DNA from 4 places in the Exiguobacterium artemiae 7-3 genome. Region 4 is predicted to be linked to each of the others. Evidence: predicted binding sites of a transcription regulator. Region 4 holds the regulator's gene; each other region holds the start of a gene.

The links. The regulator LexA, encoded in region 4, represses DNA repair genes until DNA is damaged. The targets are predictions, from matches to a motif close to CGAACATATGTTCG.
Region 1: parE (DNA topoisomerase IV subunit B) is a predicted target of LexA. The motif match lies at 932-945, and genes of this name have one in related genera.
Region 2: uvrB (excinuclease ABC subunit UvrB) is a predicted target of LexA. The motif match lies at 4,537-4,550, and genes of this name have one in related genera.
Region 3: P402_RS0100610 (YolD-like family protein) is a predicted target of LexA. The motif match lies at 4,468-4,481, and genes of this name have one in related genera.

What each region holds. Positions count from the first base shown of each region.
Region 1 covers NZ_KK211190.1:1,460,738-1,469,081, reverse strand. Annotated here, with positions in the region: gene P402_RS0108400 (CoA-binding protein) at 412-813, shown strand; gene parE (DNA topoisomerase IV subunit B) at 981-2,942, shown strand; gene parC (DNA topoisomerase IV subunit A) at 2,944-5,349, shown strand; gene P402_RS0108385 (NUDIX domain-containing protein) at 5,680-6,150, shown strand; gene P402_RS0108380 (hypothetical protein) at 6,380-7,027, shown strand; gene P402_RS0108375 (DUF3307 domain-containing protein) at 7,024-7,818, shown strand; gene P402_RS0108370 (histidine phosphatase family protein) at 7,894-8,344, shown strand, end outside.
Region 2 covers NZ_KK211190.1:644,422-652,765, reverse strand. Annotated here, with positions in the region: gene uvrA (excinuclease ABC subunit UvrA) at 1-2,513, opposite strand, end outside; gene uvrB (excinuclease ABC subunit UvrB) at 2,515-4,482, opposite strand; gene P402_RS0104220 (hypothetical protein) at 4,650-5,813, opposite strand; gene P402_RS0104215 (S41 family peptidase) at 5,833-7,254, opposite strand; gene P402_RS0104210 (M23 family metallopeptidase) at 7,350-8,344, opposite strand, start outside.
Region 3 covers NZ_JHZS01000005.1:39,613-47,956, reverse strand. Annotated here, with positions in the region: gene P402_RS0100630 (HAMP domain-containing sensor histidine kinase) at 20-1,417, opposite strand; gene P402_RS0100625 (response regulator transcription factor) at 1,414-2,088, opposite strand; gene P402_RS16085 (IS3 family transposase) at 2,432-2,686, shown strand; gene P402_RS0100615 (hypothetical protein) at 3,024-3,635, shown strand; gene P402_RS0100610 (YolD-like family protein) at 4,118-4,447, opposite strand; gene P402_RS0100605 (Fic/DOC family protein) at 4,584-5,255, opposite strand; gene P402_RS0100600 (hypothetical protein) at 5,270-5,467, opposite strand; gene P402_RS0100595 (hypothetical protein) at 5,536-6,045, opposite strand; gene P402_RS0100590 (lysozyme family protein) at 6,045-7,673, opposite strand; gene P402_RS0100585 (hypothetical protein) at 7,730-8,119, opposite strand; gene P402_RS0100580 (hypothetical protein) at 8,254-8,344, opposite strand, start outside.
Region 4 covers NZ_KK211190.1:1,911,800-1,920,143, forward strand. Annotated here, with positions in the region: gene P402_RS0110980 (DUF896 domain-containing protein) at 1-40, opposite strand, end outside; gene P402_RS0110985 (YneB family resolvase-like protein) at 154-807, opposite strand; gene yneA (cell division suppressor protein YneA) at 853-1,140, opposite strand; gene lexA (transcriptional repressor LexA) at 1,349-1,963, shown strand; gene P402_RS0111000 (metal-binding protein) at 1,994-2,464, shown strand; gene P402_RS0111005 (MIP/aquaporin family protein) at 2,650-3,351, shown strand; gene glpK (glycerol kinase GlpK) at 3,395-4,912, shown strand; gene dhaM (dihydroxyacetone kinase phosphoryl donor subunit DhaM) at 5,017-5,382, opposite strand; gene dhaL (dihydroxyacetone kinase subunit DhaL) at 5,379-5,978, opposite strand; gene dhaK (dihydroxyacetone kinase subunit DhaK) at 5,998-6,966, opposite strand; gene P402_RS0111030 (AzlC family ABC transporter permease) at 7,134-7,829, shown strand; gene P402_RS0111035 (AzlD domain-containing protein) at 7,814-8,140, shown strand; gene P402_RS0111040 (GNAT family N-acetyltransferase) at 8,241-8,344, opposite strand, start outside.

The sequences.
Region 1 (8,344 bases), 450 kb from region 4:
CTCTGTTACTACTATACCAAACGTTGGTAGACGGTACACTAGTTTGCGTGAAATAGTTATTTCACGCAACGTTAAATTGTCAGACAGGGAGCTCTCAGTTGCAACGAAAATCATCGGGACGGGTAATCATTCAACTCGATGCAAACGAGAAAACATCCCCTTTCAACATCTAAAATACAATAACACTATTATGTCAACCTAATTCCAGGAACAAATCGAAAGTTCCAAATTCGCTCTCAGTTGCAGTGAACTTCCTTCCGACAGGGAGTTGGTTGTCTCGATTTCGTACAGGACGTTTTGGTCAATTCCTGGTTTCGGACATTGTGAATGTGCCCGTTTCGAGGCTTAATCCAAATCGAATGGGGTATATAGTCTAAGACTATCTTGTATTTAACACGAGGGGGACATAACATGATTTCAGATCAACAAGCTCGTAAGTTATTAAAAGACGCAAAACGTATTGCGGTCGTCGGTGTATCAAGTGATTCAGGGAAAACTGCGAACTGGATTGCCGATTACCTGGTCCAACATGGTTACGAAGTCATTCCGGTCAACCCGACCTTAAATGAATGGAACGGGCAGAAAGTATATCCGAGTGTCGCCAGTATCCCGGGACACATCGATATCGTCGATGTTTTCCGTCGTTCGGAATTTTTGGCGGACACAGCAAAAGATGCTGTAGCACACGGTGACGTCGGCATGATTTGGAATCAGCTCGGGTTATCGAGTGTCGAAGCGGAAAGTTTGGCACTCGGTGCCGGTATTCCGTACATCGAAAACCGTTGTATTAAAATTGAACACCAGTACTTGTGATCGTGATCCGGCAAGACATCTACTCCTTGACAGTAGGTGTCTTTTTTTCTTGTTTTCTAGATTATCCTTGTCAGATAGCAAGAAGATGCCTACAATTAGATACAGACTACTAGAAAAACGAACGAACGTTTGGAATATTCGACGTTTTTCTATTTGAGGTGAAAAACATGGCGACAGATTTAAACAATTATAATGATGATGCCATACAGGTGCTTGAAGGACTCGAAGCAGTCCGGAAGCGCCCGGGTATGTATATCGGCTCGACCGATCATCGCGGACTCCACCATTTGGTGTATGAGATCGTTGATAATGCGATTGATGAGGCACTGGCCGGATTCGGGGAACAGATTGATGTCATCATCCATAAAGATAATGCAATTACCGTCCGCGACCATGGACGTGGTATGCCGACCGGGATGCACGCTTCCGGAAAACCGACTGCAGAAGTCATCTTCACGGTGCTTCATGCCGGCGGTAAATTTGGTCAAGGCGGTTATAAAACATCAGGCGGACTGCACGGTGTCGGGGCATCTGTTGTCAACGCTCTGTCGACGCAGTTAAAAGTCACGATTTACCGCGATGGGAAACAGTTTGAGCAAACGTTCGAAGACGGGGGAATTCCGAAAACGACCTTGCTTGAAACGGGAACGACCCGTCAAAAAGGAACAAGCGTCTATTTCAAACCGGACGGAAAAATCTTCAGCACGTTGACATACAATTACGATACGTTGGCGGAACGTCTGCGTGAATCGGCCTTCCTGCTGAAAGGTCTGAAAATCACACTGACCGACGAACGGTCGGACAAAGCGGACACGTTCCAATACGAAGACGGAGTCAGCGAATTCGTCGGCTATTTAAATGACGACAAAGATACGTTACATCCGACAGTCGCCTTTGAAGGAACGGAAAATGAGATTGAAGTCGATATCGCGTTCCAGTTCACGGATGCCTATTCGGAAAACGTCCTGTCGTTCGTCAACAACGTCCGGACACGCGACGGCGGAACACATGAAGTCGGTGCCAAAACGGCGATGACACGGGTGATGAATGAGTATGCCCGCAAAAACACGCTGCTTAAGGAAAAAGATAAAAACCTCGACGGCAACGATATCCGCGAGGGATTGACGATGATCGTGTCGATCCGGATTCCAGAAGAATTTCTGCAATTCGAAGGACAAACGAAATCAAAACTTGGTTCTCCGGAAGCCCGGACGAGCTGTGACGCCGTTATTACACGCCGCTTGTCGACGTATCTCGAGGAAAATCCACAAACGGCGACACTCCTGATCAAAAAAGCGATCCGCGCCGCTCAGGCCCGGGAAGCGGCTCGTAAAGCCCGCGAAGAAGCCCGGAACGGGAAGAAAAAGAAACGTTCGAGCATCCTGAACGGGAAACTGACACCGGCTGCGTCGAAAAACGCCGAGAAAAACGAATTGTTCCTCGTCGAGGGAGATTCCGCCGGCGGTTCAGCGAAACAAGGCCGTAACCGGACGTTCCAGGCGATTTTACCGTTACGCGGGAAAGTCCTGAACACGGAAAAAGCCAAACTTGCCGATATCATGAAAAACGAAGAAATCAATATGATCATCCACGCGATCGGCAGCGGCGTCGGAGCAGACTTTGACCTGTCCGACTGTAACTTCGACAAAGTCATCATCATGACAGATGCCGATACCGACGGGGCGCATATCCAAGTCTTATTATTGACGTTCTTCTTCCGCTACATGCGTCCGTTGATTGATGCCGGGAAAGTCTTCGTCGCCTTGCCACCGCTCTACCGCGTCTCCAAAGGGAAGGGCAAATCCGAGAAGTTCGAGTACGTCTGGGACGAAGAAACCCTTGCTAAAACAACGAAAAAGTTCGGCAAAGGGTATATGATCCAACGGTACAAAGGACTGGGTGAGATGAATGCCCCACAACTTTGGGAAACGACGATGGATCCCGATACACGGACGTTGATTCGTGTCACGATCGATGATGCCGCTGTCGCTGAAAAACGGGTTTCCGTGCTGATGGGCGATAACGTCGGACACCGCCGAAGCTGGATTGAAGACAATGTAGCGTTTGGGCTGACGGAAGACCTCTCGATCATTGAAAATGAACATGTGACGAAAGAGAGTGTGAACTGATATGTCTAACCTGCAAAACATCCTCAACCTGTCCCTCGAGCAAGTCGTCGGGGACCGGTTCGGTCGTTATTCGAAATACATCATCCAGGACCGGGCCTTACCGGACGCCCGGGACGGGTTGAAACCGGTTCAACGCCGTATCTTGTACGCGATGCATACGGAAGGCAACTTGTTTGACCGCGCCTACCGGAAATCCGCGAAAACGGTCGGCGTCGTCATCGGTAACTACCACCCGCACGGCGATTCATCGGTGTATGAAGCGATGGTCCGTCTGAGTCAGGAGTGGAAACTCCGGTATCCGTTAGTCGACATGCAGGGAAACAACGGCTCGATCGACGGCGACAGTGCGGCAGCGATGCGTTATACGGAAGCTCGTTTATCGAAAGTCTCGAGCTTGATCCTCGACGGCATCAATAAACAGACTGTGGATTACACGCTGAACTTTGATGATACGACAGAGGAACCGCTTGTATTGCCGTCCCTCTTACCGAACCTTCTGATGAACGGTTCGACCGGGATTTCGGCCGGTTATGCGACGGAAATCCCGCCGCACCATGCCGGTGAAGTGTTGGACGCGGCAATTGGCCGAATCTCGGGAACGGTGCATACCGTCGATGATTTACTGACGCATATGCAAGGTCCTGATTTCCCGACCGGCGGAGTCGTCCAAGGGCTCGACGGGATCAAAAAAGCGTTCGAAACCGGTCGCGGGAAAGTCATCATCCGCTCGCGGGCAACGATCGAAACGTTACGCGGCGGACGCCAACAAATCCTGATTACGGAACTCCCGTATGAAGTCAATAAAGCGAACCTCGTCAAACGGATGGAAGAACTCCGCCTGGACCGCAAAGTCGAAGGGGTCGCGGAAGTCCGCGACGAGACGGACCGTGATGGTCTTCGTGTCGTCATTGAGCTGAAAAAAGAAGCGGATGCAGAAGGGGTGCTTCACTTCTACCTGAAGCAGACTGATCTGCAAGTCGCTTATAACTACAACATGGTCGCAATCCACGAGCGGACACCGCGTCAGATGGGCGTTCTCGCGTTACTTGACGCCTATCTCAGCCACGTCAAGGATGTCGTCATCCGCCGGACTTCGTTTGATCTCGAGCAGGCAAAACGCCGCCAAGAGGTCGTTTCGGCCTTGATGACGGCGATTTCGGTCCTCGATGAAACACTCGCGTTGATTCGGTCTGCCTCCAACAAATCGGAAGCGAAAGACAAGCTGATTGAACGGTTCAGTTTCACGGACCGCCAAGCGGAAGCGGTCGTCATGCTTCAATTGTATCGGTTAACGAATACCGATATCGTCGAATTGCAGGACGAAGCGGCGAAACTCGAAAAAGAAATCACCCGTCTCGAGAAGATTCTCAACGACGAAAAAACCCGGAACCGATTGATCATCAAAGAATTAACAATCTTAAAAGAGCAGGTTGCTGATAACCGGCGTTCGACGGTCGAAGCGGAAGTCGAAGAGTTGAAACTGAAGACAGAAGTCATGATTGCCGTCGAAGAAACGATGGTCTTCGTCTCGAAAAACGGCTATATCAAGCGGTCTTCGATGCGTTCTTTCGGAGCGACCAATGATTTGCCGGAGATGAAGGAACAGGATCGTCTGTTGTATCAAGGACAGGCGATGACGACGGATCACTTAATCGTTTGGACCGTCCAGGGGAACTATCTTTTGATCCCGGTCCATCAGTTACCCGATACGAAATGGAAGGACGGGGGACAACACGTCGCCAATCTCGTGCCGCTTGATTCCGGCGACCGGATTTTATCGGTTGATCTCGTCCGCACGTTTGACGAGACATCGCACTGTCTGTTCGTGACCCGCCAAGGGATGGTCAAACGTTCGAAATTGAGCGACTACAATGCCCAGCGGAAGTCAAAACCACTTCAAGGTGTCCGTTTACGGGCTGATGACGAAGTCTTGTATGCCAAGGTTTCTACCGGACAAGAGCAATTGTTCTTAACGACCCAGCACGGATTTGGTCTCTGGTTCACGGAAGACGACGTGCCGGTCGTGGGTGTCCGGGCAGCGGGTGTGAAAGCGATCAACCTGCGTGATCAGGATGTCGTTGCCGGTGCGATCGGCTTTAAACAAGCACCGAATATCGTCCTCTTGACGCAGCGGGGCGCACTGAAGAAAATGCGCCTTGCTGACCAGTTCCAAGTCTCGAACCGTGCCTTACGCGGCACGCAGCTGTTACGCGACTTAAAATCAAAACCGCATCAGGTCGCAGCATTAATTGACGTTACCCAAACAAAAGAACTGATTTTGATCGGAAAAGAGCAGGAAAAGACGATTCAAGTCCAATCGTTGTCCTTCCTCGACCGGTTATCGAACGGTTCGTTTGCCTATGACGAAGAAAAATTTGGTCCGCTTCTCGATTGGTATACCGTTTGATGGTCAGATGCCCCTCAGTTTTGCAGAGGGGTGTCTTTTTTTATGAAATACGGCGTAAAGTCGCTCTTTCCCGTTCGTTTCTAGCTTTCTGACGTCTGTTTTTCCCGCTTTTTCAGACTTTTCTTCGAATTATCGGCAAATCACCCGTTTACAAATTGAAACGACCGGCAATAACCGCTACAATAAAAGAAAATGGTCAGGCAAGATTACCACGAAGTATGTGGAGCGGGCAGTTCGGAGCTTTAGCTTATAGGATTCGTTTCATCAAGCAGCTACGGACATGTTCCTCGGCTGCTTTTGTGCCATCTGCCAACTGGAGAGGTGATGACGATGAAATTCAGAAGACGCGAAAAAGTAGCAATCTATATCACACGGGAGCAACCAGAGGGATGGGAACTACTTGTTTTTCATCCGCAATCCGCTCCAGACAGTGATTGGCAAATTCCTGCCGGCACAATCGAAGATGCTGAAATCGCCAAAGAAGCCGCGGTTCGGGAAACGCTCGAGGAAAGCGGTTTATCGCTCGCGACCGTCCAGTACGTAGGTGAAGAAGAAATGCGTTATCCGGAACGAATGCGGGTGCATTACACGTATTTCTATCATGCTCATATCGAATGTCAGGAAAACAGATGGACGCATTGTGTCGCTGGTGACGGTCAAGATTGCGGTGATTTTTTCCATTTCGCTTGGTTACCGCTTGAACGAATCACGCAACTCGAACGCCGGCATCATATTTTCCTGGATCGTTTGATGAGCCGCTTGGAACGGACACATCATTACGATTGTCGAAAACACGGTTAATCCCGTGTTTTTTTGTTTTGTCTCACTATGTTGAGTTTACCTTAATTATGAGACGTTATTTGTTAACTATTGATAATATATGTTATGTTAACTTAAGAAAAAAAGAACGCAACTGTCTTTGTTTTTTTACGCTTCCCTGTTACTCTAAATACAGTAACACGTCTATTGTTACCCTTTAACCGGTAACAATAGATAAGTAACCGTATATTCGGTAACAAGGAGGATTTGTATGCAAGCTGTCGCAGTTTCATTTGATATTCGAAATTCCCGTGCTTATTCCAGTAAAGAACAATTGTTAACCGATTTACATCGATTGGCTGATCAGCTGAACGATGCCTTTCCCGAAGCACTCGTACCGTTTCAAATCAAGTCCGGTGACAGTCTGCTTGGTGTATTCAACGAATATGCCGTTAGTTATCCGCTCATATTGATGCTGTTGAATCAACCTCTAAACGGCTATATCGGGATCGGATTCGGTCAATATGAGACGTTATCGACGGCTAATGCTGATGAAGCGAACGGGAGTGCCGTTATTTTCGCTTTCGAAGCCCAGGAAGCTGCAAAACAGACCGCAAATCAGATTGCTTTTTCAGGACCACCCTATTTGCCGACCGCCCTGCTGAACGGTTATATCGAGATGCTGTACCCTGCTTATTTCGGTAAAACGGACCGGCAAATCGAATTGCACCGGCTGATGGATCAGCATCCGGATGCTACTTATGAAGAAATCGGCTTGAAGATGGGCTTTCAAGAAAAAGATGCCCGGATGAATGTCTCGAAACTCGTTGCCCGCTCCCAACGTAAACAACGTAAACGCCTGGAACAGGCCTTGATTGATGCCTTAAAACAGTTGCAAGTCTGGGAGGCGATCGGATGACTTTGTTGTTAAGCCTGCTCCTCATCCACCTGCTGGCAGACTTCCCGTTCCAGAGTCAACGGATGGCGAAGTCGAAACAACGCAAGTTGCGGGTATTACTCGAACATCTCGCTATACATAGCATCGGCACAGCCGCCGTCCTCGGACTCTTTTACCAGATGGATGACGTGACTGGTCCGACGGCCTGGATGATCGGTGGCGGAATCATCGTCACACATGCCTTGCTGGACGGTTCGCCCTTAAAACGACTGTTGCCCCCGGCCCTTGCCTTTTGGATCGACCAGCTGCTCCATATCGCCATTCTGACGGGGATTGTCTTCTTTTTCACCCCTGTCGCTTGGCCGGTATCGTTTACGTTACCGGAGCAAATCCTATGGGTCAGCGTCTGGGGTTTGATTGCGACAGAATTGATCGGACGCGGGATTGCCCCGTTGCTTGCCCCCTTCGCACCCCGCTTGATTGAATCGCATTTTGAGCGGAAGGTCACACGAAAAGAACAACTGGACGGTCTGAAGCGGTCCGTCACGCATGAAGTCGAAGATTCTGCCCGCAGTTATACGACGGAAATCAACGGTGTAGGCCGTTATATCGGGCTCGTCGAACGGGCCATCATCGTCTGTCTGGTGGCAGTCAATGCAACAGGCGCCATCGGATTCATCATTGCCTTGAAGGCATTAGCCCGCTTTAAACAGTTTGACGACCGCCGCTTTGCGGAATATTATATCATCGGCAGTTTACTGAGCATTCTCGGTGCTTTGCTGTGCGGGATGGCGATTCGCCTTGCCCTGTAACGACAGCAAGACGATAGATTGAGAGATAGAAAGAGAGGTGGACGGTTTCTTGACGCAAGCGACCGTCGTAAAATCATGAAACAGATTGGATTAGTCAGACACCACCGGGTAACGGAAGGTTACCCGACCAAAGGCTGGATCAGCGCAGCCGATATCGAAGCCTGGATTGAGCGTTATGACGTCTCGACGATCGATGTCCAACCGGTTGAACTCGGCAACATCGACTGGACGATCTGTTACGCGAGCAGTATGCCACGGGCCGTCCAAACAGCGGAAAGCGTTTATGGAAAGGACATCATCGTGACGGATTTATTACGTGAAGTGCCGTTCCCGACCATCCGCTCGCGGATTCGTCTTCCGTTCCTCGCCTGGGCGTTGATCGGACGACTTGTCGCTCCATTCAGTAAACGAATTCAAGCAGAGATCAAGGATGCCAACGAGCGGATTACGATCCTATTAAACCAATTGACGTTTGAACAAAAGGAACACGAACGTGTTTTGCTCGTCGGACACGGCGGGATGATGA
Region 2 (8,344 bases), 1.3 Mb from region 4:
TGCGCTTCTCCGCCGGACAGTTCCGTTGCCGGTTGTCCGAGACGCATGTATGTCAGACCAACGTCGGCAATCGTCTGCAGCTTCCGGCTGATTTTCGGAATCTTATCAAAGAATTCCAAGGCATCTTCGACTGTCATCTCCAGGACATCAGCAATCGTCTTGCCTTTATATTTCACTTCCAGTGTTTCGCGGTTGTACCGTTTTCCGTGACAGATTTCACACGGAACGTAGACATCCGGCAGGAAGTGCATTTCGATTTTGATGATTCCATCGCCGCGGCAGGCTTCACAGCGTCCGCCTTTAATGTTGAAACTGAAACGGCCTTTTTTGTAGCCGCGGAGCTTCGCTTCGTTCGTCGAGGCGAACACGTCGCGGATATCGTCAAAGACGCCGGTATACGTCGCCGGGTTCGAACGCGGTGTCCGACCGATCGGTGACTGGTCGATATCGATGACCTTATCGATTTGATCGAGTCCGGAAATTCCTTTATGGGCGCCCGGTTTTTCCTTCGCCCGGTTCATCTCGTGAGCAATCGTTTTATAAAGAATCTCGTTGATCAACGTCGATTTCCCGGAACCCGACACACCGGTCACGGCAACAAACAAACCAAGCGGAATGTCGACATCGACGTTTTTCAAATTGTTTTCCGACGCTTTATGAATCCGTAAGGCCCGACCGTCCGGTTGTTTCCGTTCAGACGGAACCGGAATGAATTTCTTGCCGGATAGATATTGTCCCGTCAACGAGTTCGGATCCTGCATTAATTCTTCCGGACGTCCCGCTGCCGTGACGAATCCGCCGTGATCGCCGGCTCCCGGTCCGATATCGATCAGGTAATCCGCAGCCATCATCGTATCTTCATCGTGTTCGACGACAATCAGCGTGTTTCCGAGATCGCGCATCGTCTTCAACGTATTGATCAAGCGGTCGTTATCGCGTTGGTGGAGTCCGATTGACGGTTCATCCAAGACGTAGAGAACTCCTGTCAGCCGGGAACCGATTTGTGTCGCCAGACGAATCCGTTGCGCTTCCCCGCCGGATAATGTTCCGGCGGCACGCGAGATTGTCAGATAATCAAGACCGACGTTTTCGAGGAATGAAGACCGTTCATGAATTTCGCGGACGATCATCCGCGAAATTGTCTGATCCTTCTCCGACAGTTTGCTTGGTAACTCTTCAAACCAGACGACAGCTTGTTTGACGGACATCTTCGTCACATCACCGATGTGGATTCCTGACACTTTGACTGCCAATGATTCGCGTTTCAAGCGGTGTCCTTTACACGTCGGACACGCTTTTTTCGCCATGTACCCTTCCATCTGTTCACGGATGTAGTCCGATGATGTCTCTTTGAAGCGGCGCTGCAGGTTATTCAGGACACCTTCAAAGAATAACGATGTATTGCGGACCATCCCGAAGTCATTTTCATAACGGAACTGAATTTCTTCCTTCGTGCTACCGTTCAACAAGATATCGCGGTGTTCTTCCGACAACTGTTCGAAAGGCGTATCCATGTCGATGTTAAAGTGGTTGCAGACAGCCGCCAGCAACTGAGGATAGTATTGTGAACTCGTTGGTTCCCAGGCGATAATCGCCCCTTCGTTGAGCGATTTATCCGGATGCGGCACGACGAGATCGACATCGACTTCCAGTTTCGTTCCGAGACCGTCACACGACGTACAGGCACCAAACGGTGAGTTGAACGAGAACATGCGTGGTTCGAGTTCACCGATTGAGAAGCCGCAAATCGGACAGGCATGATGTTCGCTGAACAACAGTTCGTTCCCATCCATCGTATCGACGATGACGCGACCGTCAGCAAGACGAAGGGCCGTCTCGAGTGAGTCCGCGAGGCGGGCTTCAGCGTCCGGACGCACGACGACCCGGTCGACGACGACTTCGATTGAGTGTTTTTTATTTTTCTCGAGTTCGATTTCATCCGTCAAATCGATCGTTTCTCCATCAACACGGACGCGGACGAATCCTTCTTTTTTCAAGTCTTCGAAGACTTTGACATGGGCTCCTTTGCGTCCGGAAATAATCGGCGCGAGAATTTGCAGACGGCTGCGTTCCGGCAGTTCCATCACTTGGTCGACCATCTGACTGATTGTTTGGCTCGAGATTTCGATTCCGTGATTAGGACAGATCGGTTTCCCAATCCGTGCATACAGCAGACGCAGATAGTCATAAATTTCCGTGACCGTCCCGACCGTCGACCTCGGGTTTTTACTTGTCGTCTTTTGGTCGATTGAAATCGCCGGACTGAGTCCTTCAATCGCATCGACATCCGGTTTGTCCATCTGACCTAAAAACTGACGGGCATAAGCGGACAGACTTTCGACATACCGCCGTTGTCCTTCCGCATAAATCGTATCAAACGCGAGGGATGATTTCCCCGATCCCGACAAGCCCGTCAAGACGACGAGCTGATCGCGCGGAATTTCGACATCGATGTTCTGTAAGTTATTGACGCGAGCGCCTTTGATGATGATTTTGTTCTTTTTTTCTGCCAACTTAGGCACCTGCTTTCAATTCTAAGATAAGGTCTCGCAATTCAGCTGCCCGTTCAAACTGCATGTCTTTCGCCGCTTGACGCATCTCTTGATCGAGTTGTTCGAGCAACGTTTCGCGTTCCGGTTTTTTCAGTTTGTTGAACTTCTCGAGTTTTTCGACGGTATCATCATTCTCAATCGTCGTACTGATGACACCACGGACATCTTTTTGAATCGTTTTCGGCGTGATACCGTGTTCTTTATTAAAGGCGAGCTGAATGTTTCGCCGCCGATCGGTTTCATCAATGGCCCGCTGCATCGAGTCGGTCATCTTATCAGCAAAGAGAATGACGTGCCCTTCCGAGTTCCGGGCCGCCCGACCGATCGTCTGAATCAGCGACCGTTCCGAACGCAGGAACCCTTCTTTATCGGCATCGAGAATCGTCACGAGCGAGACTTCCGGAATATCAAGTCCTTCCCGCAACAGGTTAATCCCGACGAGGACATCGTATTTGCCGAGCCGTAAATCGCGGATGATTTCAATCCGTTCGAGTGTCTTGATTTCCGAGTGCATATAGTTGACCTTGACGCCATGTTCTTTCAGGTAGTCCGTCAAGTCTTCCGACATTTTTTTCGTCAACGTCGTCACGAGAACCCGTTCATTTTTCGCGACGCGCTCCCGGATGTTATCCATCAGGTAGTCGATTTGTCCCGTGATCGGATGAATCTCGATCGTCGGGTCGACCAGTCCGGTCGGTCGGATGATCTGTTCAACCATCTCTTTTGTATGTTCGATTTCGTAAGGACCCGGTGTCGCCGAGATATAGATCGCCTGGCTGACCTTTTCTTCGAATTCCTCGAACCGGAGCGGCCGGTTGTCCTTCGCCGACGGCAGACGGAAACCGTGGTCGACGAGGACTTGTTTCCGTGCCTGATCGCCGTTGTACATACCGCGGATTTGCGGCAACGTCACGTGCGACTCATCGGCGACGAGCAGGAAGTCCTTCGGGAAATAGTCGATCAGCGTATACGGTGTCGAGCCCGGTGGCATTAAGTTCAAGTGGCGGGAATAGTTTTCAATCCCGGAACAGTAACCCATCTCGCGCATCATCTCGAGATCGTAGTTCGTCCGTTGTTCGAGACGCTGGGCTTCAAGCAGCATACCGTCTTCGCGCATCTTCGCGAGTTGCGTTTCGAGCTCAGCCTCAATGTTCGCAATCGCTTTTTGCAGACGGGTATCCCCCGTCACGAAGTGGGATGCCGGGAAAATCGAGATGTGTTCCCGGTCGGCAATGATTTCACCGGTCAATGGATCCATATCGCGGATGCGTTCGATCTCATCTCCGAAAAATTCGACCCGGACACATTGTTCATCACGCGACGCCGGGAAAATTTCGACGACGTCTCCCCGGACGCGGAACCGTCCGCGCTGGAAATCGATATCGTTCCGTTCATATTGGATATCGATCAGACGGCGTAACATCTCGTTCCGTCCCATCTCGTTTCCGACACGTAACGACAGCACGTGGTTGTTGTACTCTTCCGGATTACCGAGACCATAGATACACGATACCGACGCGACAATCAGCACATCTTCGCGTTCAAACAAAGAAGATGTCGCCGAGTGACGTAATTTATCAATCTCATCATTGATCGATGAGTCTTTTTCGATGAACGTATCCGTCGACGGTACGTACGCTTCCGGTTGATAATAATCATAAAAGCTGACGAAATATTCGACTGCGTTATTTGGGAAGAACTCTTTGAACTCCGAATACAGCTGACCGGCAAGCGTCTTGTTGTGCGCTAAGACCAATGTCGGCTTCTTAATCTCTTTGATGACGTTCGAGACGGTGAATGTTTTCCCTGTTCCCGTCGCTCCAAGTAACGTCTGATGGCGCTCGCCGTTCTTGACGCCTGCAATCAGTTTTTCAATTGCCACCGGTTGGTCGCCACCCGGTTCAAATGGTGATACTAACTCAAAATCCATCGTATTCTTCCCCCTCATCCAGTTCACAAAATCTATTTTTATTGTACCACTTTACGAACAAACATTCGATTTTGAAGTGCTCCATTTAAAAGTTACCCGTTTTTCACCAAAAGAAAAAGTCCAGCACGGCGGCTGGACTTTTTTTTTAGCTGGATTTTGATTTTGACTCACTGAAGTGTCCGGATTTTCGTCCGTTTATTACCGGGCTCACTGACGAACAAAATCCCAAGATCGTGATGATCCTGTTCATAAAAAGCCCGCTGTGCGAACCGGACGTCTCCGTTATGGTTCATGACTTCGAGACGGAGATACGGCTTATGTTTTTGAATCGCTTCATAAAATGATTTCTCCGACTCGACGAACTCTCCGTTGACCTTATAAATCGCTTCACCCGGAATCAGTCCCATCTCAGAAGCCGGTTTCTCCGGTAACGTCCCGAGAATGACGACACCACGTTTTCCATTAAGGAACAACGGGGTCTGTGACCGGTTGAGTCGTTTCGTCCGCTGATGCAGAATCAGGTGAATAATTAACAAGACAGGCAAGCCGTACAACCAGACATCCTGTCCGGTCAAGAATGCCCCTGCCGCGAGCACGACAGACAATAAGAACGTGATCAGCCGCCCTTGGATCAGGGGACGGATCAACTGTTCCGGTAACTGGCCAGTAAAGAGGAAGCTGAAGCCGACCGGCAAGAACAGGACGATCGGAACGAACTCCGGAAACGACCATTGCGGAATGAAGGCTTCCAGACTGCTTCCCGGCACAAGGACGACGAGCGGAATCAACCACAGTTTATTGGACGATAGACCACCGATGTAACGTCCCCGTTTCGACAAGACGAGCGAAGGCGATAAATTCTTTTTTCCCCGCCAGATGAGCAACAGGAATTCGGCACCTAACGATAGGGCTGCAAGCAGTAACCAATCGCTGACACTGACATCCCGAAGACCATCAATCCGTTCACTCGTCATGAACCAGGTGACACCTGCTAAGATGACAAGCGACCCTAACGGTAAATTGAATCGAATGATACCAGTTAACAGAATCAAGAACGTCAACACCATGAAAGCAATCAGAAACTCGGACGAGACCGTCAATGCCAGACTTACACTGATGACGGATAAGACAAGACCAACTACGAAGCCGGGAACAAGCGTTTCGAAGACATCGGTCCGTTTGCTGCGCGTCCGTGACCGGAACAGGTTCCGTTCACGTTTGACACGTCGCACGCTGAGTAAAAAACTGACTAGAATTGCTAACCACAAGATTGGACTAGCAAAGAGACTAATCACTGTCCAACCGATTCCATCGAGTAATTCCACGCTCATTCAGACCTCTTTCTGTGAGTTATTGTGCAGCGACTTCCAACGCCTTGATGCGCTGAACATCATTTTTTTGATCTTCCAGTTTCTTCAGAAGACGGCTTTCCATTTCGGACGCCGTCACTTGATCGATTTTACCGGTCGCTTCGAGCTTCGCTTCTTTTTGGAGACGCTCGACAGCCTGTTTCATCGTATCGCCGAAGTAACCGTCCTGCCCTTTTGGATCGAAGCCGATCGCTTCGAGAACCAGGTGCGCGTTTTCGACAGCTTTGCCGTAATCTCCGCTTGCAAGTGTCTTGTCATCCGTTAGAATCTTCGTCACATTGAAGTAATCCGGCTGTTTGACTTCGACTGTCGGCTTGACGCCTTTTTTATGAATCCAGTTTCCGTCCGGAGTCAGCCATTTATTCGTCGTCAGTTTCAAATCACTGCCATCTTTTAAATCATAGGCACTTTGAACGATTCCTTTTCCGAACGACTTCGTCCCGACCACTTCCGCACCGGCACCTTCTTTTAGACCGGCTGCCAGAATTTCAGAAGCCGAGGCCGATCCACTGTCTTCGAGGACAACGAGCTTATAGGGTTTCTTCTCGTCCGCTTTCCCGAATTCCTGCGTCCGTTCGCCTTTGTTATCTTCTACTTGGAAAATCGGTGTCTCCTTCGGAATGAACGGAGCAATCATTTGTGAGACTGCCGTCAGCAGACCACCCGGATTTCCCCGGACATCAATGACAAGTCCATCAATGTTTTTCTCTTCGAGCGCTGCGAGTTGTTTTTCGAACTCTTTTGCCGTCGGGTCCGAGAATTGTGTCACTTGCAGGACACCGATCGTCTTGCCGTTAACTTTTTCTGTCTTCGAGTAGACGGTTTCAATCGGAATCGTATCGCGGACGATCGTAATCTTCATCGGATCCTGTCCGCCGCGTTGAATCGTCAAGACGACTTTCGTGCCTTTTTCGCCGCGGATTTTTTTTACCGCTTGATCCGTTTTCTGTCCTTTTGTTGATTTACTGTCGATTTCTAAAATAATATCTCCTGGTTTGATACCGGCTTTTTCAGCAGGCGATCCCTTGATCGGTGAGACGATAACAATCGATTCGCCTTTTTGTTCAAGCGTCGCGCCGATTCCTTCGAACGACGATGACAAGTTCGTGTTGAACGATGCGGTTTCCGATTCGTCCATATAAACGGAATACGGATCTTCGAGGACTTCCGTCATTCCCGTCAATGCCCCTTCTAGCAACTCTTGATCCGATACGTCTTCCAAATAATTTTGTGAAATCATCTGTCGGACCTGATCAATCTTTTTCCAATCCCCCGTTGCTTTAGACGAAGAACCCGTCGCCACTGAATCCGTTCCACCTGCCGCTAACATCCCGACAGCCCCTGCTCCAAGACCCAAACCAAACGTACTGACCGCGATGACGGCCGTTGTCGATTTTTTCACGCGTAATTCCTCGTTTCTGGTGTAAACCTGCTATTTTTTTCAGTATAGCAAAAAAAGATAGGTTACCCTACCTTTTCGTCAGTCGCGCATTGAAGTTATAAGATGTAAGGTGCCGGATCAACCGCATTCGGTTGCCCGACGGCCCACTCGCCGCGATGAATCTCAAAATGAAGATGCGGTCCCGTCGACCAGCCGGTTGAACCGAGTTTGCCGACGATATCCCCCGGCATGACCGTTTGTCCGGCCGTGACCGAGACAGAATCGAGATGCCCGTAAACGGTCGTCCAGACTTTGCCTTCAATCAGATGCGTAATCATGACGACATTTCCGTAGCCGGTCGCACTGCCAGCCCGGAGGACAATCCCACCGGCCGCTGCTTTGATTGGTGTTCCTTTGGCATTAACGAGATCCAGTCCGGTATGCCGTTCCGACTTCCCGGTCAGCGGATTATTGCGAGGACCGAACGGGGACGAGACATAGCCGGTTACAGGCAACAGGAAGGGCTTCAAGGCCGTTCCCGTTTCGGGTGTCGCCGGTTGGGAAGAAGGTGCTTCCGTTACCGGTTCCGAAGCCGTCGGCGGGCGAGACGTCGTTTGGTTTTGTTCTTTCTGCGTTTTTGCTTCCTGTTCTGCCTGCCGCTCGGCCTCTGCTGCTTCCCGGGCTGCTGTTTCGGCTGCTCTTTGCGCCGCTTCTGCACGTTCTTTTGCCTCTTGTCGGGCCTGTAGTTCGGCCGCCCGCAACTCTTCCAGCTGACGACTGATCAGACGTTGTTGGTCCTCAAGGATCGCGGCTTCCTCCGCTTTCGTGAACTGTTCCTGCTGTAACTGTTTAACCTGACTGTTCAACCGGACAACCAGTGTCCGTTTGACTTCGGATTCCGCGATGATCCGGGTCTTTAGAATCAACAGCTTCCGCTGCTCTTTTTTTAGTTGTCCGAGAATCAGTTCCTGCTCGGACCGTTGTTCTGTTAATTGTTTGACGTTCGCTTGGTACGTCTGTAAGACACCATCGTCCTGCTGGATGATTTCACTGACGGTGCTGAAACGTGAAATCAAATCCCCAAAATCCTTGGCATCGAGCAATACTTCGA
Region 3 (8,344 bases), on a different contig from region 4:
AGAATATCATAGTTAGAGATTATTCACTTTTTATAAGTGGTATGGATATGCTGACTTTCGTCCACTCATTAAAGACGCTATCTATCTCTAATGTGCCTTTATACTGCGTGAGCAGAACGTTAGCAATCGACAACCCCAGACCACTTCCTCCGTGCTTCCGACTTCTCGCTTTGTCGACGCGGTAAAACCGATCCATGACATGAGGGAGTTCTTCTTCAGGAATTCCGACTCCCACATCCTTCACTTCAATCACTAGCCGATCATTGGCAGTGAGTAAGCTGATGCTTACGTTTTTTTCTTCCTTGGAATATTTGATCGCATTGTCTAATAAAATGACCACAACTTGTTCAAGATGATTTTTAGAGATGTTCACACGAAAGTGATTCTTGAATGTACAATTTATGGAAAAGCTTGCGTCTTTGTGGAGTAACTTAAAATTTTCGACGATATTTTGAAATATGCCAGTTAATTCTTCAGAGGTTAGTGATTTTGATACAGAAGGTGTTTCATCTACCCTCGATAAAATGACCAACTCTGAAACGAGACGGATCAAGCGATTCGTTTCATTTAAGCTCAACTCGATGGAACGCTCAAGCACTTGAGGATCCTCTTTTCCCCAACGCTTGATGAGTGATAAATGTCCATGAATGACCGATAGCGGCGTCTTCAGTTCGTGCGAAGCATCTTCCACGAACTGTTTTTGTTGGATGAATGATTTTTCGATGTCGGTCATCAAATCGTTGAATACGATTCCCAGTTCTGAGATCTCATCTTTTTGCTCGCTGATGGGTAACCGCTTATCGATGCCTTCACCTTTAATTTGTTTTAAGGATTGAATCATTGTATTGATTGGCTTCAACAGTTGAAAGGCAATGATTCGTCCACCAACAAAACTTAGCAGAATCGCTACCACGCCTGTACTGACGACTAATGCTAGAAGTTGGTCAATGAGACTATCGAATCCTTCCACATTGCGGATGATTTCAACGGTTCCTTGGAACTCACCCACCGTAAGTGGTTTCCGATAAATGAGAACTGTTTCATTCGTAATCTTTTTTTCAATCAATTCAGATCGTGTCATGAATGTTGCGGGCACCCACTTTTTAGGAATCCCATCCGTGATAGTAAACACCACGTGCCCATCTTCTCGTACCAGACGAATCATTTGATCCTGCTCATTCAAAACCTTGAGATATTTTTGTCGTTCTGAAATATTCTCGGCTGAGTCAGATTCTTGAATATATGCTACAACTTCATCCATCCGTTTTTGAAGTGAGCTTTTTTCATGCACCATAATCCAATTTTGAACTAAAAAATACTGTAGCATTGTGTATATGAAAAATAAGATAAGTAATATGGATGCTGCCCATAACGTTAACTTTCCATTGATTTTCAAATTTCGTTTGGTATTTTTCATTGTCGCATCACATATCCTAATCCGCGAATGGTCTGAATGTACTCTTCTTTATTTGAAGCATTGAGTTTATTCCTAAGGTGTCGTATGTAGACATCTACGACATTGGTTTCTGCTTCACTCTCATATCCCCAAATGTGATCCAAAATGACTTCTCGTGTAAGTACACGATCCCTATTCTTCATGAGCATGAACAATAAATCATATTCTTTCTTCGTCAGCTCAATGATTTCATCTTCTTTGTGTAATAATCGAGATTCAATATTCAAATCAAGATTCTTAAACTTTATTGAATACGCGTCTAGTTCAACCTTTTTTTCGTTTCTTCTCACGATTACTCTGATCCGAGCCAATAGTTCTTCAATCGCAAATGGCTTCGACACATAGTCATCTGCTCCATTATCGAGCCCCATGACCCGATCCATCACACTATCTCTGGCAGTAATCATGATGATTGGTATGTCTTTCACTGATTTCACTCGTCGACATACTTCTACCCCATTCAATTTTGGCAACATCAAATCGAGTAATATAATATCCCAACTGTTATTAAGTGCTAATTCTAATCCTTGCCTACCATCCGATGCTACAGTGACTTGATATCCTTCATGGCTAAGTTCTAAGTCTATAAATTCGGATAATCCTTCCTCGTCTTCGATAACTAGAATCTTCATCTGATTTAATTTCCTCCTGAATGGATTATTTTTTATACGAAGAAGAGTATTCAACCTGTATAAAATAAGAATTCTTGTTCTTAAAATAACATTTTTTAACTGTCTAAAAACTCTTCTTTAGTTTTTTATAAAAATAAGACTAAGTCACCCACTCCGTAAGAAGCTCGGACCCAGTCTTCAGATTTTTCTCTACTCTTTCGCTATATCCTCTTTCTTGGATTGTGGATGGCCTACAGTTAGTTGGACATAGGACGAAAGTAAATGTGATCAAGAATAATCAACAAAAATACTCGGTATCAGTAATGTGCAACGTCCTCCAATTACCAAGAAGTACATTTTTATTATGAATCCAGGCAACGACCATTGGTCGATGATGTGGTGGAAGCCATACTTGAAATTTTCCGATGCAGTCGCGGAAGCCACGTTAAAAATCATCAAGACAGAGTTTGTCAAAAAACGAGTGTTCTCGAGTTTGACGGAGCTGGAACGCGAGTTCCAGGATTACGTAAATGGGTTCAACCACCTTCGCATACACGGTACATTGAATTATCAAAGCTCCGTTCGCTACAAGCAATCACTCCTTAAGAAAATTGTCTAGTTTAGTGTTTATAATCCAGCAACAGCTATCACACTGCCTGATCCACTCACATCATTTCCTATACAAAGAGGAGCAAGACACTAGTTATCCATCCATCTCCCCATAAAAAAAGGACACCACCAACGCCGTTAAATGAACATCTATCGGGACTCCATTTACTGTCAGAAGATTCGATAAGAGGAATGCACACATCCAACATAGAGTATTTACCCGTTTTCCCATATACTATCCTCTGTATATTTTTATATCAATCGACCGTTTTATATAATTCATTTATAAGTATTTTTAAACTATAATTAAATGGTACTTACTTAATTAATTAAAAGGAGACTACACAATGTTAAATATTAAATCATTCTTAGACTCTCATGGAGAAGACTACGAACTAACACGAGGCGGACAGGATCTAGGTGTTGTTAGAGGATTGAAGAATACAGAAAAGGGAAGTAATCAAAAATTCGTCGGTTTCGTACCGGAAGTAGATATTCAAGTAGGAGATTGGTTAGAAGGTAAAGTAACGAAAAATGTATTTTATATTCGGGATATTACTTCTGATATTGTTAATGGGGAAGTTTTTCAAAAAAAATGTTTCTTCTTAACAAAGGTTGAATATGAAGAAAAAAAAGCACGAGAACGACCTGCTCAATCAATAGTGTATAACCTTAATGGCGCCAACACTCGAGTCAATAATCATTCGACAGATCATTCAATGAATGTAGTAAACGCCTCGAATCATGAAGTATTCGATGAAATAAAAAAAATTCTTAGTGAAAACGTTAATGATCAAGACGAGTTACGTGAGTTAAGAATATTAGTAAACAATATGGAAAGCACTCAAAATACTTCTGCTTTCACTCAGGCATACCAAAAATTTGTAACAAGTGCTGCTAATCACATTACAATTCTCACTCCTTTTATTCCTGCATTAACTCAGATGATTACATCGTAAGTAATTTAGTATTATGAAATATGAAATGCGCGTGATTATTAATCCTGATTAGTGGATATATTGTTATTAAGAGAAGCTATTGCAGGTTGTTAATAAAGGCGAGAAATGATGGTGTTTTATAAATTGAACACAATCGAATTGATGATTACTTCTTTTTGGAGTATCGTCATTTGTCCTGTAATCTATACCATTATTTCTACACGCATTCCACCGAATGATACTAAAACGAACAAACGCACAAAAAAATAACCTTTGTTGCTACCAACAGCAAAGGTTATCAAGATAAGCTTCTTTCCAGTGAAAATGCTTAAAAAACGTCGAACAATCTAGCAAATTCTCTCATGAGATCTAGTGCCCCCCACTAGATCTCATTTTTAGTTTAACCTATTATTGTATAGGTTATAAATCATATATTTTATTATGTCTTCTTACTATGAATGTTTACATATTCGATAAAAACTAAACCCACTCTCACTATTTTTTCACTCAAGATTTGTAATGGAACCAAATGAAATTAATTTCCTTTCACCCTTAAGGGAGACTATTTCTATTCTTTTTTTATATTCGTCTATTTTTTGCACATAGCCCTTAAATGTTTTTATTTCACTATCTCTACTCTCAAAATAGTGAACTGTGACCTGGTTTCCTTTAAAGAGTGCTTCTGTTAAGAATTCATCATAAATAGACAACATCTGTTCATCCAATTCCGGCATCTGGATTTTTTGCTTTTCTTTATAGTACTCGTATAACAATGCTTTATGTTCCGGCATAAGAAATGGTATCCACTTTAAGTTTCCTCGATCTTTATACATCTTGCACCCCCTTAAAAATAAGAATATATGTTCTTATAATAACCTTTTTTAACTAACTAAAAACTTTTTTATTTTTAAATGCAAATAGGACTAAGTCATCCACTTCATAAAGAAGCCTCGACTTAGTCCTATAGCTTTATCTCTCTAAATCATAATTGTTTTTGGTTACATTTGTTGAAGTGATACTTTTACTATTTATATGTGGTTTCTCAGATTGGCTCTTAAAGTGTTTGGTTACAATCACCTCTTCAAAGACTTTCTTTAGAGGTCTTCCAGTTCCATTTACTGACTCAATCGTTACTTCGAGTAATTTCTTAGAGTCTACCTTTTCCAACTGGAGAGAGTAACCCAGCTTATCTGCTACTTTTTCAATAAATATTCTCTGTGTACGTCCGTTCCCCTCTCGGAACGGATGGATCATATTAAGTTCACCATAATAATAAGCTAATTTTTCACCTATGTTATTGGACGTAATAGACTTCGAGGTGATGTCCCTATTTAGCTTTGTAACTAAATCTTCTAATGCAGCTGGTACATACAGAGCATTAGCAAACATCGTTTTTCCTTTAACGATGTTCACCGTTCTATACTCACCGGCCCAATCATATACATCCTCAAATAAGTTTTTATGAATCTTTTTTATCAAAGAAACATCTAGCTTTAAATTCGGAGTAGCTATCAATTCGTTTTGTAGTTTAATCCATCCACGAATCGTAGACCTCTTCTCTAAAATCTCCAACTTTCTAGGATCTTTTTCGCCAAATTTATTCTTCAATACACCATCTTGAGAATAAGGATCTGTGCTCAATGTGTTCCCTCCCCTTACGTGTTAGAAGATATTTCTTTTAATTTTTCATCATAGTAAGCATCAATTTCTTCAGTAGGATCTAATCCTAATGACAACATCTCTTTGATTTTTTTCACTAGATCTTCTTCTATAGGCAATCCCTCAGCTGCAGATGAAGCTAAAAAACCTGGTAATAGTTCAAGCATTTTATCGGCATTTTGGAGTTTTTTCATGTATATCTCCTCCTTGTTTTATAGTTTAATTATATCATAAATAACTACAAAACACGATTGTTTATTGCTTAATCCGTGACTATTTTAGTGATTATTAAGCCTTTATTATTGTATAGAAGCTTTACATCATATACTTTTTCTTTAGCCGTAGTGAATTCGAATAAAGTTTCAGTATTACCTTCCACCTCCTTTATTTGTTTTATCTTATACTTCTTCACAAAGCCATACGGTTTCACCTTATTCATAATTAATTGATCCATCTCTTCCGGGCTTTCTCCATTTGGACCTTCAATTATTTCAGGAGCTCCCTTAACCCCAAAGGCTTCAGGTGAAAAGTAGCTAAACAAAGAATATCCATCTACGACCGATTTACCGAACTCTTCAGCCCTACTCTTTACGTCCACTTCAGGAAGTTCATGTAAAAATGTAGAAAGGGGCTCTTGAGACTCATTATTAGTAGTCTCAACTTGATGTTTTTCATGTCTTACTTCACCAATTTTTACTGCAGCTGTAATGATCAAGGTTGTCGTAACTATAAATGTACCGATTAAAATCAAAATAAATCGTTTGTACCCCATCAAAACAGCCCCTTTACTACTAGTTCTGGATTAATTGCATTCTTTTTATCGACAGTCCAAGCTGGAGAATGTACTTCAAAGTGTAAGTGTGGGAAAGTGGACCATGGAACCCCGGGCGTATTTCCTACCATTCCAATTTTTTGCCCCTGCTTGACACTCATTCCTGTTTTAACCAACGGCGTGTAAGCTAGGTGAGCATATACCGATTCAAAACTCTTACCTTTTACCTTGTGCTTGATATACACTACATTTCCGTAAGACGATGAGTATTCTGCTCTAGTTACTTTGCCTGCAGCAATCGAATAAATTCCAATTTTCCCTTCATCTGCCCAAGAATGAACGTTCAAATCAACACCTGCATGCCAGGCTGGCGACCTGAATTGGTGCCAAGTACCTTTAGTGTAGGTATCTTTTGGCATAGGTGAAATGAAATCACCTTTACCAGCGATGAAATCTCCACCCATCGAATCACACGATGCTTTACCAGGGTTGTTATAATACTTCAACACCATCATGGCATGTTGAGGTGTACCGTGTACTCCATCACCACATCCTAGTTGAGTTGGGTGTGACGAACACCAGTATTTAGAAAACTCTTGCGCTTTTTCTAGTGTATATTTGTTTCCGTGCGACTTAATCCAAGGTAAAAATGCGCCACCGAAGTTATAGGTTTGAACGGCGATCATCATGTCACCTCCAGCCTTTTGGATTGATGCTTTCCACTCTTGTACACCTGCTTGGATCGAGTATTCAGCATCCTGAATACCGTTAGGCCCTTTAGGATATCGCGTGTTATATGGTCCTTCTGAGGATTGCATTGGATCCGTTCCCATTCCTGAACTTTCCTGTTGCATCATGGCCATAAGCCATCCTGTGTACTGTTCTACTCCGTATTTCTTTGCATACTTTTCAATGAGCGACTTATAGCCCTTCACGTTATCTGTAACGCCTTTAGCACTACCTCCAGGGGCAACATCACCAATACAAAGACCAATCCCTCCTGATACTGATTGGAGATCAGGATACATCTCCATGAGCATCCCACTATCCAGAATACGCTTGACGTCTCTTTTCATCACTTTAGTAAACTTTGCGAGATCCATAGCTTCGTCTACACCATGTGAAGACATCGATACTCTATAAGTTGATTTAGCACCAATTTCCCTTAGCGATTCTGCTATGTTCTTTGTGCTACTACCACTACTTTTTATAAACGATAAGATTTGATTCTTACCTTTGTATTTTTTTTTCGATACTACTTTTTCTATTGTTCCTCCGCCTTTGATACACTCACCTTTCTTATTTTTCTTTTCGCATTTAACACTCTCTACCTTTAGCTTTTCTACACTCAACTCTATAAAATACAATGCTGCTTCTTCTGGATCACCTTTATCGAGATCATTATCAAAACGCACCATATCAAACGCAATGAGTTCTTGCCAATCTATACCGAACTCACTAGCTACATTGGCATATTCTTTAACTTTAGCTTCCTCTCCCCCAGGCATAAAACCTGTAAAGACAAGAAAAGGCACAGTAAGAATAATCGCTAAGATTATACCCACTGCGCCCGCCAGCTCTTTCCAATGCTTAAGTGCAAAAGAAGCTAGTTTAATTTTTAGCATCATAAAGTCGTCTCCTCAGCTAATTATTATTAGGCTGCAGGATCTGAAGTGAAGATTTACTATTCAGTGTCAGAATCACTTTCGACATAAAAAATCCATTCATTTAGTCGGAAGAATTCTTTTTCCTGTTCAGTAAATTGAGTGGAGAAGTATATCCAAGCAAATAGCTCAATCAATTCTGCTTGTTTTAAGCCAAAATGCTTTGCATATACTTTCATTTCATCAAAAACGCCATCTTTAAAATCATGTCCCATTCGTTCTTTTCGTACACCGGTTGTCGGTGGGGCAATTATTTTATGATTTCGTTCCTTGATTTCTTTAACCACTCCAAGACCGTTATCAAAAATTTCATTCCATCCCATTTCCTTCTCTCTTAACTTACTTAAACCTCTAAGGTAATGGATGGGTAGGATTACTTCATTGCGTACCGCAAATGTTTTAAATGGCATATAGCATCCCTGTTCTTTCTAAAGATTTTCTTCGTGTACAGGTTATGAAGAAGAAGACTTTTCTAACTTCATAATGTCACAAAGTGATATAAAGATGCAATACGAACCAATAATTGGTAGTTGAAAATGCGTCTTTATTCGGTTTTAGAAGTCAGAACATACTTATTCCATTCAATGTCTTTAGGGATAGAGCCTTTATCTGCCTTTTTCCCACTCGTTCTATAG
Region 4 (8,344 bases):
CTAATTCATTAATCCGGTCTAATTGTTCTTGTGATAACATAGTATCCCTCTTTCTGTTGACTCAAAGTTGAGCATTCAATAGTAACCTTACTGTAAAAGACACAAAAAAAAAAAGCAAGTTTGATGCGCAGCTAAGGCATCAAACCTGCTTCCCTATTCGTACGTACTGACAACTTCTTTATATTCCAGATAACGCCGGTTGACGGTCGCTTTCGAAATGTCATGTCCCATCCCTCTTAATGTCACCGCAATGTCCGCAAATGTCAGTCCTAACTCACGTAACCGCACGATTTCTTCAATCGGGACTTCCTTCCGGCTCCGACCGGCATTTTCACCTTGGCGGTTCAGGTTTTGTTCGGGACGAAAACCATTTTCGACAGCCCGTCGCATACCGCGGGCAATCTTTGCATTATGCAGTTTCCGTTGATACTCTTCGACGAGCGATACGATTTCAAGCACCATCGCTTCGGCATCTGCCAATTTATACTCGCCATCCGATTCCATCGTCATCAGTTGAACCTGATGTTTTTGGAATGTATGTAAAATGGCGATTTTGGCATTCCCGCGCCCGATCCGTGTATCATCCGTCACAAGAACGGCGTCCACGGCTTGACGTGTGACGTAATCGAGAACGGACAACATACCTTCCCGGTCAACGTCGTAACCACTTTCTTTTTCCGTGATGATCTCCACGACTTCAAATCCTTTTGTTGCAGCGAGTCCCGACAGTTCTGACCTTTGCCGCTCAAGCGAGCTGTCCTGTGCTTCTTTTTCCGTCGAGACGCGACAGTAGATTACTACTTTCATCGTACTTCACACCCCTGTTCGTTCATTGACAACTTTTACAGTTTGTCATTGTTGCGCGATTGGTACAACGATTTTGTTTTTCGAAATGACATGTGTCGTCTTTAATTCATTATTCTCAATCAACCATTCGACATATTCTTGGTCCGTCATTGAACCGTCGTTGTAGACTTCGGCGACTTGTTCGACTGTCGCATTTTGATCGACCGTAACAGAAGCCGTCAAGAGTTGATCGACCTTTTCGTCCGGTCGAGGCGTTAAGAGAAAAAGAATGAAAGCAAGGCTGAGCGTATAAAAAACAATGGAAAAGGCATGGGTACGAATCGTATGCATCATGATAAATCCCTCCAATTAAAAATGATTTAGAATAGATGTTCTCGGAACAATTGTTCGCATAACTCATCTTAAACCAAGAACCAGTGTTCGGTCAACACAAAATGTCGAACAATTGTTTGTACGCTCATTTGTTCTATGTTATAGTGATTTTAGAAACATGTATTCCTATAACCTTCAAAAACCAATCCGGAAAGAGGTGGCAATTCATATGCGGAAAATGTCGAAACGACAACAAGAAATCCTTGACTACATCGTTGCTCAAGTGAAACTGAAAGGGTATCCGCCTTCAGTTCGTGAAATCGGTGAAGCTGTTGGTCTTGCTTCAAGCTCAACGGTACACGGTCATTTGGATCGTCTAGAAAAACGCGGACTGATTCGCCGTGACCCAACTAAGCCACGTGCGATTGAGATATTGCTTGATAAACCTGATGAAGATCACGAAGCCATCGTGCATATTCCCGTCATCGGGAAAGTAACGGCTGGTCTTCCAATCACGGCCATCGAAAACATTGAGGAACACTTCCCACTTCCTGCACATTACGTCGGGAACGAAAATGTCTTCATGTTGACGATTGATGGTGAGTCCATGATCAACGCAGGTATTCTAGACGGTGACCGGGTCATCGTTCGTCAGCAAAACACAGCAGAGAATGGTGAAATCGTCGTTGCTATGACCGAAGATAGCGAAGCGACAGTCAAACGGTTCTTCTTAGAAGATCAACAAGTACGTCTCCAACCAGAAAATGACTCGATGGACCCGATGTATTTCGATAACGTCTCGATTCTTGGCAAGGTCATCGGCGTATATCGGACGATCCACTAAGCGAGGGACCAGCTCAGCTGGTCTTTTTTTATGCCTTCTGGAAATGTACATGATACAGTCAATACCGTTGCTTTAACCGGCTACGTTGCGTATTCGGTCGCAACGCAGCAGACGGATTGGCTTCCAACTGCTGTCGGCATCGCTGTCGGCACCCTTTGGCTTTCACCCGACCTCGATTTGAAGTCTGAACCTTACTATCGCCACGGACCGCTACGTGTCCTTTGGATGCCGTATGTCAAAATCATGCCCCACCGTTCCATCTGGTCGCATGGCTTGATCATCGGTGACCTCATTCGCCTGCTGTACAGCGCGGCTTTCGTGATTCCACTTTTATTTTTAGCGCTGTACCTGAAAATCATCGAGTCGAGTACGGTCGATTCCTGGTTTGCAGCCATGCCTGCTTTTATCACCGGCATCATGGTTGCCAGTACGATCCATATCGTTCTTGATCATTCCAGCAGTTTCTTTCGAACTAAAAAAAAGCGAAAAAAACGCCGCTGAAAACCCTTCGTTCATCACAAAAATGAACAAAGGGTTTTTGTTATCCATTTTTCATTTTTTTAAACATAAATTAAGGAAAATTTAATTTGAAGATTTGAATTATTTGTATTGAAAACGTTATCAATTAGATGTAGGTTTAAATGGAAAGGCCAATATTTGCTTTAATCCAAAGGGAGGGTTTTTGCATGAGTAACTTTATTAGTGAGCTGATTGGAACAATGATTCTGATTTTGCTCGGGGATGGGGTCGTTGCAGGGGTTGTCTTGAAAAAGACGAAATCTGAGAACAGCGGCTGGATCGTCATCACATTTGCTTGGGGTCTCGCCGTCATGACTGCAGTTTATATTGCAGCCGCCAGTGGTGCCCACCTTAATCCAGCGGTCACATTGTCGCTAGCGTTAAACTCTGATTTACCATGGGCAGATGTACCTGTCTACATCGCCGCTCAATTAATCGGAGCCTTTATCGGTGCGGTACTCGTTTGGCTTCATTACATGAAACATTTTGAAGCGACAGATGACCAAGCTGCAAAATTAGGTGTCTTTGCAACAGGACCAGCTATCCGCCATACCGGTTCAAACCTTGTTTCTGAAATCATCGGGACATTCGTCTTGGTCTTCGGAATCCTAGCATTTGGTGCCAACTCATTCGCTGACGGTCTAAACCCGTTAATCGTTGGTCTTCTTGTTGTCGTCATCGGTCTCTCGCTTGGTGGTACAACAGGATATGCCATCAATCCGGCCCGTGACCTTGGACCGCGGATTGCCCATGCCATTTTACCAATCCCGGGAAAAGGTTCGTCAGATTGGGGTTATTCTTGGATCCCAGTCGTCGGTCCATTCATCGGTGGTGCGATTGCCGTTTTCCTTCATCAAATGCTGTTTTAATTGACGAAAAGACTTCAACTTACACTTCAAGGGGGACTTTACAATGGAAAACAAGTATATCTTAGCACTCGATCAAGGAACGACAAGTTCACGTGCCATTATCTTTGATCATGACGGTCAAATCGTGAACTCGGCACAACGGGAATTCAAACAATACTTCCCGCAACCAGGCTGGGTCGAGCATGATGCCAATGAAATTTGGGGATCGATCCTCGCTGTCATGGCAGATGCTCTCGGAACGGCTGATATCAAACCGAGCCAAATCGCAAGTATCGGAATTACGAACCAGCGTGAGACGACGGTCGTCTGGAACAAAGAAACAGGTAAACCGGTCTATCACGCGCTTGTCTGGCAATCGCGTCAAACATCTGGTATCTGTGATGAGCTGAATGCACAAGGTCTGAATCAAACATTCCGCGATAAAACAGGTCTCCTGATTGACGCCTACTTCTCAGGTACAAAAGTGAAGTGGATTTTAGATAACGTGGAAGGTGCACGTGAACAAGCCGAAAACGGTGAACTTCTATTCGGAACCATCGACACATGGCTCGTCTGGAAGTTGTCTGGCGGCAAAACGCATATCACAGATTATACAAACGCTTCCCGGACATTGATGTACAACATTTACGAACAAAAATGGGATGATGAGTTGCTTGAAATCCTGACAGTTCCAAAATCCATGTTACCGGAAGTCCGTCAATCGAGTGAAGTCTATGACAACACTGTTCCGTATCACTTCTTTGGCTTCGAAGTACCAATCGCCGGAATCGCAGGTGACCAACAAGCGGCCCTCTTCGGTCAAACGTGTTTCGAACCAGGTGAAGGAAAGAACACATACGGTACAGGTTGCTTCATGCTGATGAATACTGGTGAAAAAGCTGTTTCATCTAACCACGGTCTGTTGACGACAATCGCCTGGGGTGTCGACGGAAAAGTCGAATATGCGCTTGAAGGATCAATCTTTGTGGCCGGTTCTGCGATTCAGTGGTTACGCGACGGTTTACGGATGTTGAAAAATGCGAAAGACTCAGAAGGCTATGCCTTAAAAGTCGATTCGACAGAAGGCGTTTACGTCGTTCCTGCATTCGTCGGACTCGGTGCTCCTTACTGGGATAGCGACGTTCGTGGAGCAATCTTCGGTTTAACACGCGGAACGGACAAAGAACATTTCGTTCGCGCGACTCTCGAATCACTTGCTTATCAAACACGTGATGTCTTGACTGCAATGGAAAAAGATTCAGGAATCGAACTGAAAACGTTGCGCGTTGATGGTGGTGCGGTTTCAAACGATTTCTTGATGCAGTTCCAGTCAGACATCCTGGGCGTACCAGTCGATCGTCCAGAAATCAATGAAACAACTGCCCTCGGTGCTGCTTACCTTGCCGGTCTCGCAGTCGGTTACTGGAAAGATAAAGCAGAAATCAAAAAGCAATGGAAACTCAACCGTCAGTTCAAACCAGAGATGAAAGAAGACGATCGCGAACAGCGTTATGCTGGATGGCAAAAAGCGGTTGAAGCGACAATGGCATTTAAACCGAACAAAAAAGAAGTCAACGCCTGATTTCTTGACTGGTGTTCCCTCGCGGAATACCAGTTTTTTTGTTTTCACTAAAAAACAGGCCCGCTTCCTGTACGGAAACGAACCTGTTAGTCAGACTATGTGCCTTACGAAAATTCTGCCTTGACGCCGGATACAATATCATCCAGCGATTTTGATTGACCACTTAAGACTGCCGCTAAAAAAGCGCCCTCTACCAGTGGTGCTTCGACGAACTGAACATTCCGGTCCCCACTGTATAGTTCTAAGGCCAGTTCCGCATTCATCGTCGCCGATCCGATGTCGGTCAAAATCAAACCGTCATCCGTCAATTCATTCATCGTCTCTTCAATTCGAGATGCGTCGGTACCGATACTACCATCTGCAAGACCAGCTGCGAGTAACACCGGTGTATCTGGAGCCATCTCAGCCAATAGTTCTTTCAGTCCGGCTGCCAACTTCTCACTGTGGGATACTAAAATCAAATTAATCATGACATTTCCTCCGTAATGGCTCGAAGTAAAAGTGAACTCGATAAGGCACCTGGATCCTGAACATCTTTCGTCGCATCCCCGAAGTAAGAGGCCCGTCCTTTTGTCGCCACCCGTTCTTTTGTATCCACCAATGCTTGATCCAGTGCTTGATTCAAATCACTCTCTTGTTCGAGCGCTTCGTAAAACGGTGTCCAAATATCCACCATCGTTTTTTGTCCAAACTCTGACTTCCCGCGCATTTTGATGCCATCCGTCGCTTCTTTAAAAGCCGCTGCCAGTTCTGCACCCTCGACTTCTGTTTTTCCTTTAAACGCTCCGGCAAATTTAACGAACGCCGTACCGTAAAGCGGACCGGACGCCCCCCCAACGGTTTTAATCAACGTCATTCCGACTTGTTTTGATAAGACACCAAGATCTTCATATTCCTCTTGTGCTTCGAGTTCTTTTTGAACGGCTTGGAAGCCACGTGACATATTGATGCCGTGGTCCCCGTCACCAATTTCCCGGTCAAGATCCGTCAATTCATCTTTATGTTGTTCCAGCTCGGCAGCTGCTTTAAGCAATGCTTCACGGAATGCTGCAGTTGATAACTTCATCTGTGTGCACCTCTTTTAGTTAGAATCCGATCGCGTTCGTTTTTGCATCCAGGTAGCCGACCAGCTCATCGTCCACCGGAAGCAAGGTGATCGAGAAACCATGCATTTCAAGCGATGTCATATAATTGCCGACGAATGGTCGGACGATGTCATACCCTTTTGCCTGCAGTTGCTCCGCAACATACTTGTACGTGATGTACAATTCCGATTCAGGCGTTCCACCCATTCCGTTGACCATGACAGCTACTTTTTTATCAGTCACTTCCGCCGTCAGTCGATCGAGTAATTCCGTCACGATTGCTTCGACGGAGGCAATCGGTTTACGTTCCAGTCCTTTTTCACCATGAATCCCGATCCCGATTTCCATCTCATCCTCGTGGAGATCAAAGCCAGGTTTGCCGCTTTCCGGCATATAACATGGGGATAATGCCATTCCGATTGACCGGACACCAGCAATGACTTTTTCAGCGACTGCTTTGACTTCCGCTAATGATTTTCCTTCCGCTGCCGCAGCTCCGGCAATCTTGTGGACAAAAATCGTCCCGGCGACGCCTCGGCGGTCCTCTTCTTTTTTGATGGCAATATCATCCCGGACGATGACCGTCTCGACTTCAATGTCTTCCAGTTCCGCCAGTTCTTTCGCCATATCGAAGTTCATGACGTCACCGGAATAATTTTTGACGACGAGCAGAACTCCTTTCCCACCGTCTGCTGCCTTAATTCCCTCAAGCACCATATCTGGCGTCGGAGAAGTGAAGACTTCGCCGCAAACGGCTGCTGCCAGCATCCCGTCCCCGATAAATCCGGCATGGGCCGGTTCGTGACCACTTCCGCCACCGGATACAAGTGCTACTTTTCCGTTAAGCGGTTCTTTTCGTTTGATGACATTGACTCCGTCGACTTTTGCATAAAGATCGGGATGTGCTAAAACGAGACCATCGACCATATCCGAGACAAACCGATTCGCATCTTGCATTAATTTATCCATCTTGAACGCTCCTTCGTCTAACGAATTTTTGCCGTACCACTTACTCTTTACCACCAATCGGGGCGACTTATGTCAAGGAAACATATGAAAATATTGACCACTTCGTTTCCAATCGGTTTTCGGAATGCTATGCTGATAACACACTAGATTGAGAGGAGTCCTGCCATATGACCAGCTCGTTTCAAGCAGGTGTCAAAGCCTGTCTTCCGACTGTCCTCGGTTATCTCGGTATCGGATTTTCCGCCGGTATCGTCGGACGCGCCGCCGGACTCAGTCCGCTTGAAATCGGATTGATGTCTATCCTGATTTATGCCGGAGCAGCCCAGTTCATCATTACCAGCCTCCTGCTGTTAAACAGTCCATTCTCTGCCATCATCTTAACGACGTTCATCGTCAACTCCCGTCATTTATTGATGAGCATGACGCTCGCACCGCGTGTTACAAGCCGGCATCTCCTCGACCGGTTCGGGATCGGTGCTCTCTTGACGGATGAATCGTTTGCTGTCGCCATGAATACTTCCTTAAAACAACAGATCGATGCTAAATTCATGCACGGGTTGAATCTGACCGCCTACTTCAGTTGGATTGCTTCGACCGTCCTCGGTGCACTCGTCGGCAGTTGGTTTCCGGATCCGGAACGGTTCGGACTGGACTTTGCTTTGACGGCGATGTTTATCGGCTTGTTGTACTTGCAGCTTGAAAGTGAACGGTCACGTGTTGCCTTGAACGGAATTTTACTGGTACTCGTTTTCTTGTTGTTGTACATATCGATGCGCTACCTCTCACCGGAACTCGCTGTTTTGTTTGCGACGATGGTAGCTGCCAGCATAGGAGTAGTGATCTCACGATGGAAATCCGCTTAGAGCTTTTAATCCTGTTCGCCGCCTGTGGTCTTGTCACATTGATTCCACGGATTTTGCCGTTTTTGCTGATGCATGGATTGACGTTACCCCGTCTGTTGACCGAGTGGTTGTCGTTCATCCCGATTTGCCTGCTCAGTGCTTTGTTTTTTCAGAACCTGCTGCTTGCTCAAAGCGATGATTATCCCACGCTGTCTTCTCTCCACCTCGCAGCATCGGTACCGACAATCCTTGTCGCACTGACCAGCAAAAGTCTTTCCTTCACGGTCATCACCGGCGTCCTGTCGATGGCGCTGATCCGCTTTTTCCTGTAGGAGTAAACGCGAACGATACTTTTTAAACAAGACGAGGGCAGTGGATGAAACCCCACTGCCCTCATCTTTCTATAATTGAACATTCGTATCGATTTCCTTATTAAGCCGATACATCTGCATAATCTGGTGTCTGCTCAAACTCCTTTTTCGCAAATGGACAAAGCGGCAACAGCTTGATGTTTTCTTCACGTGCCCACTCGACAA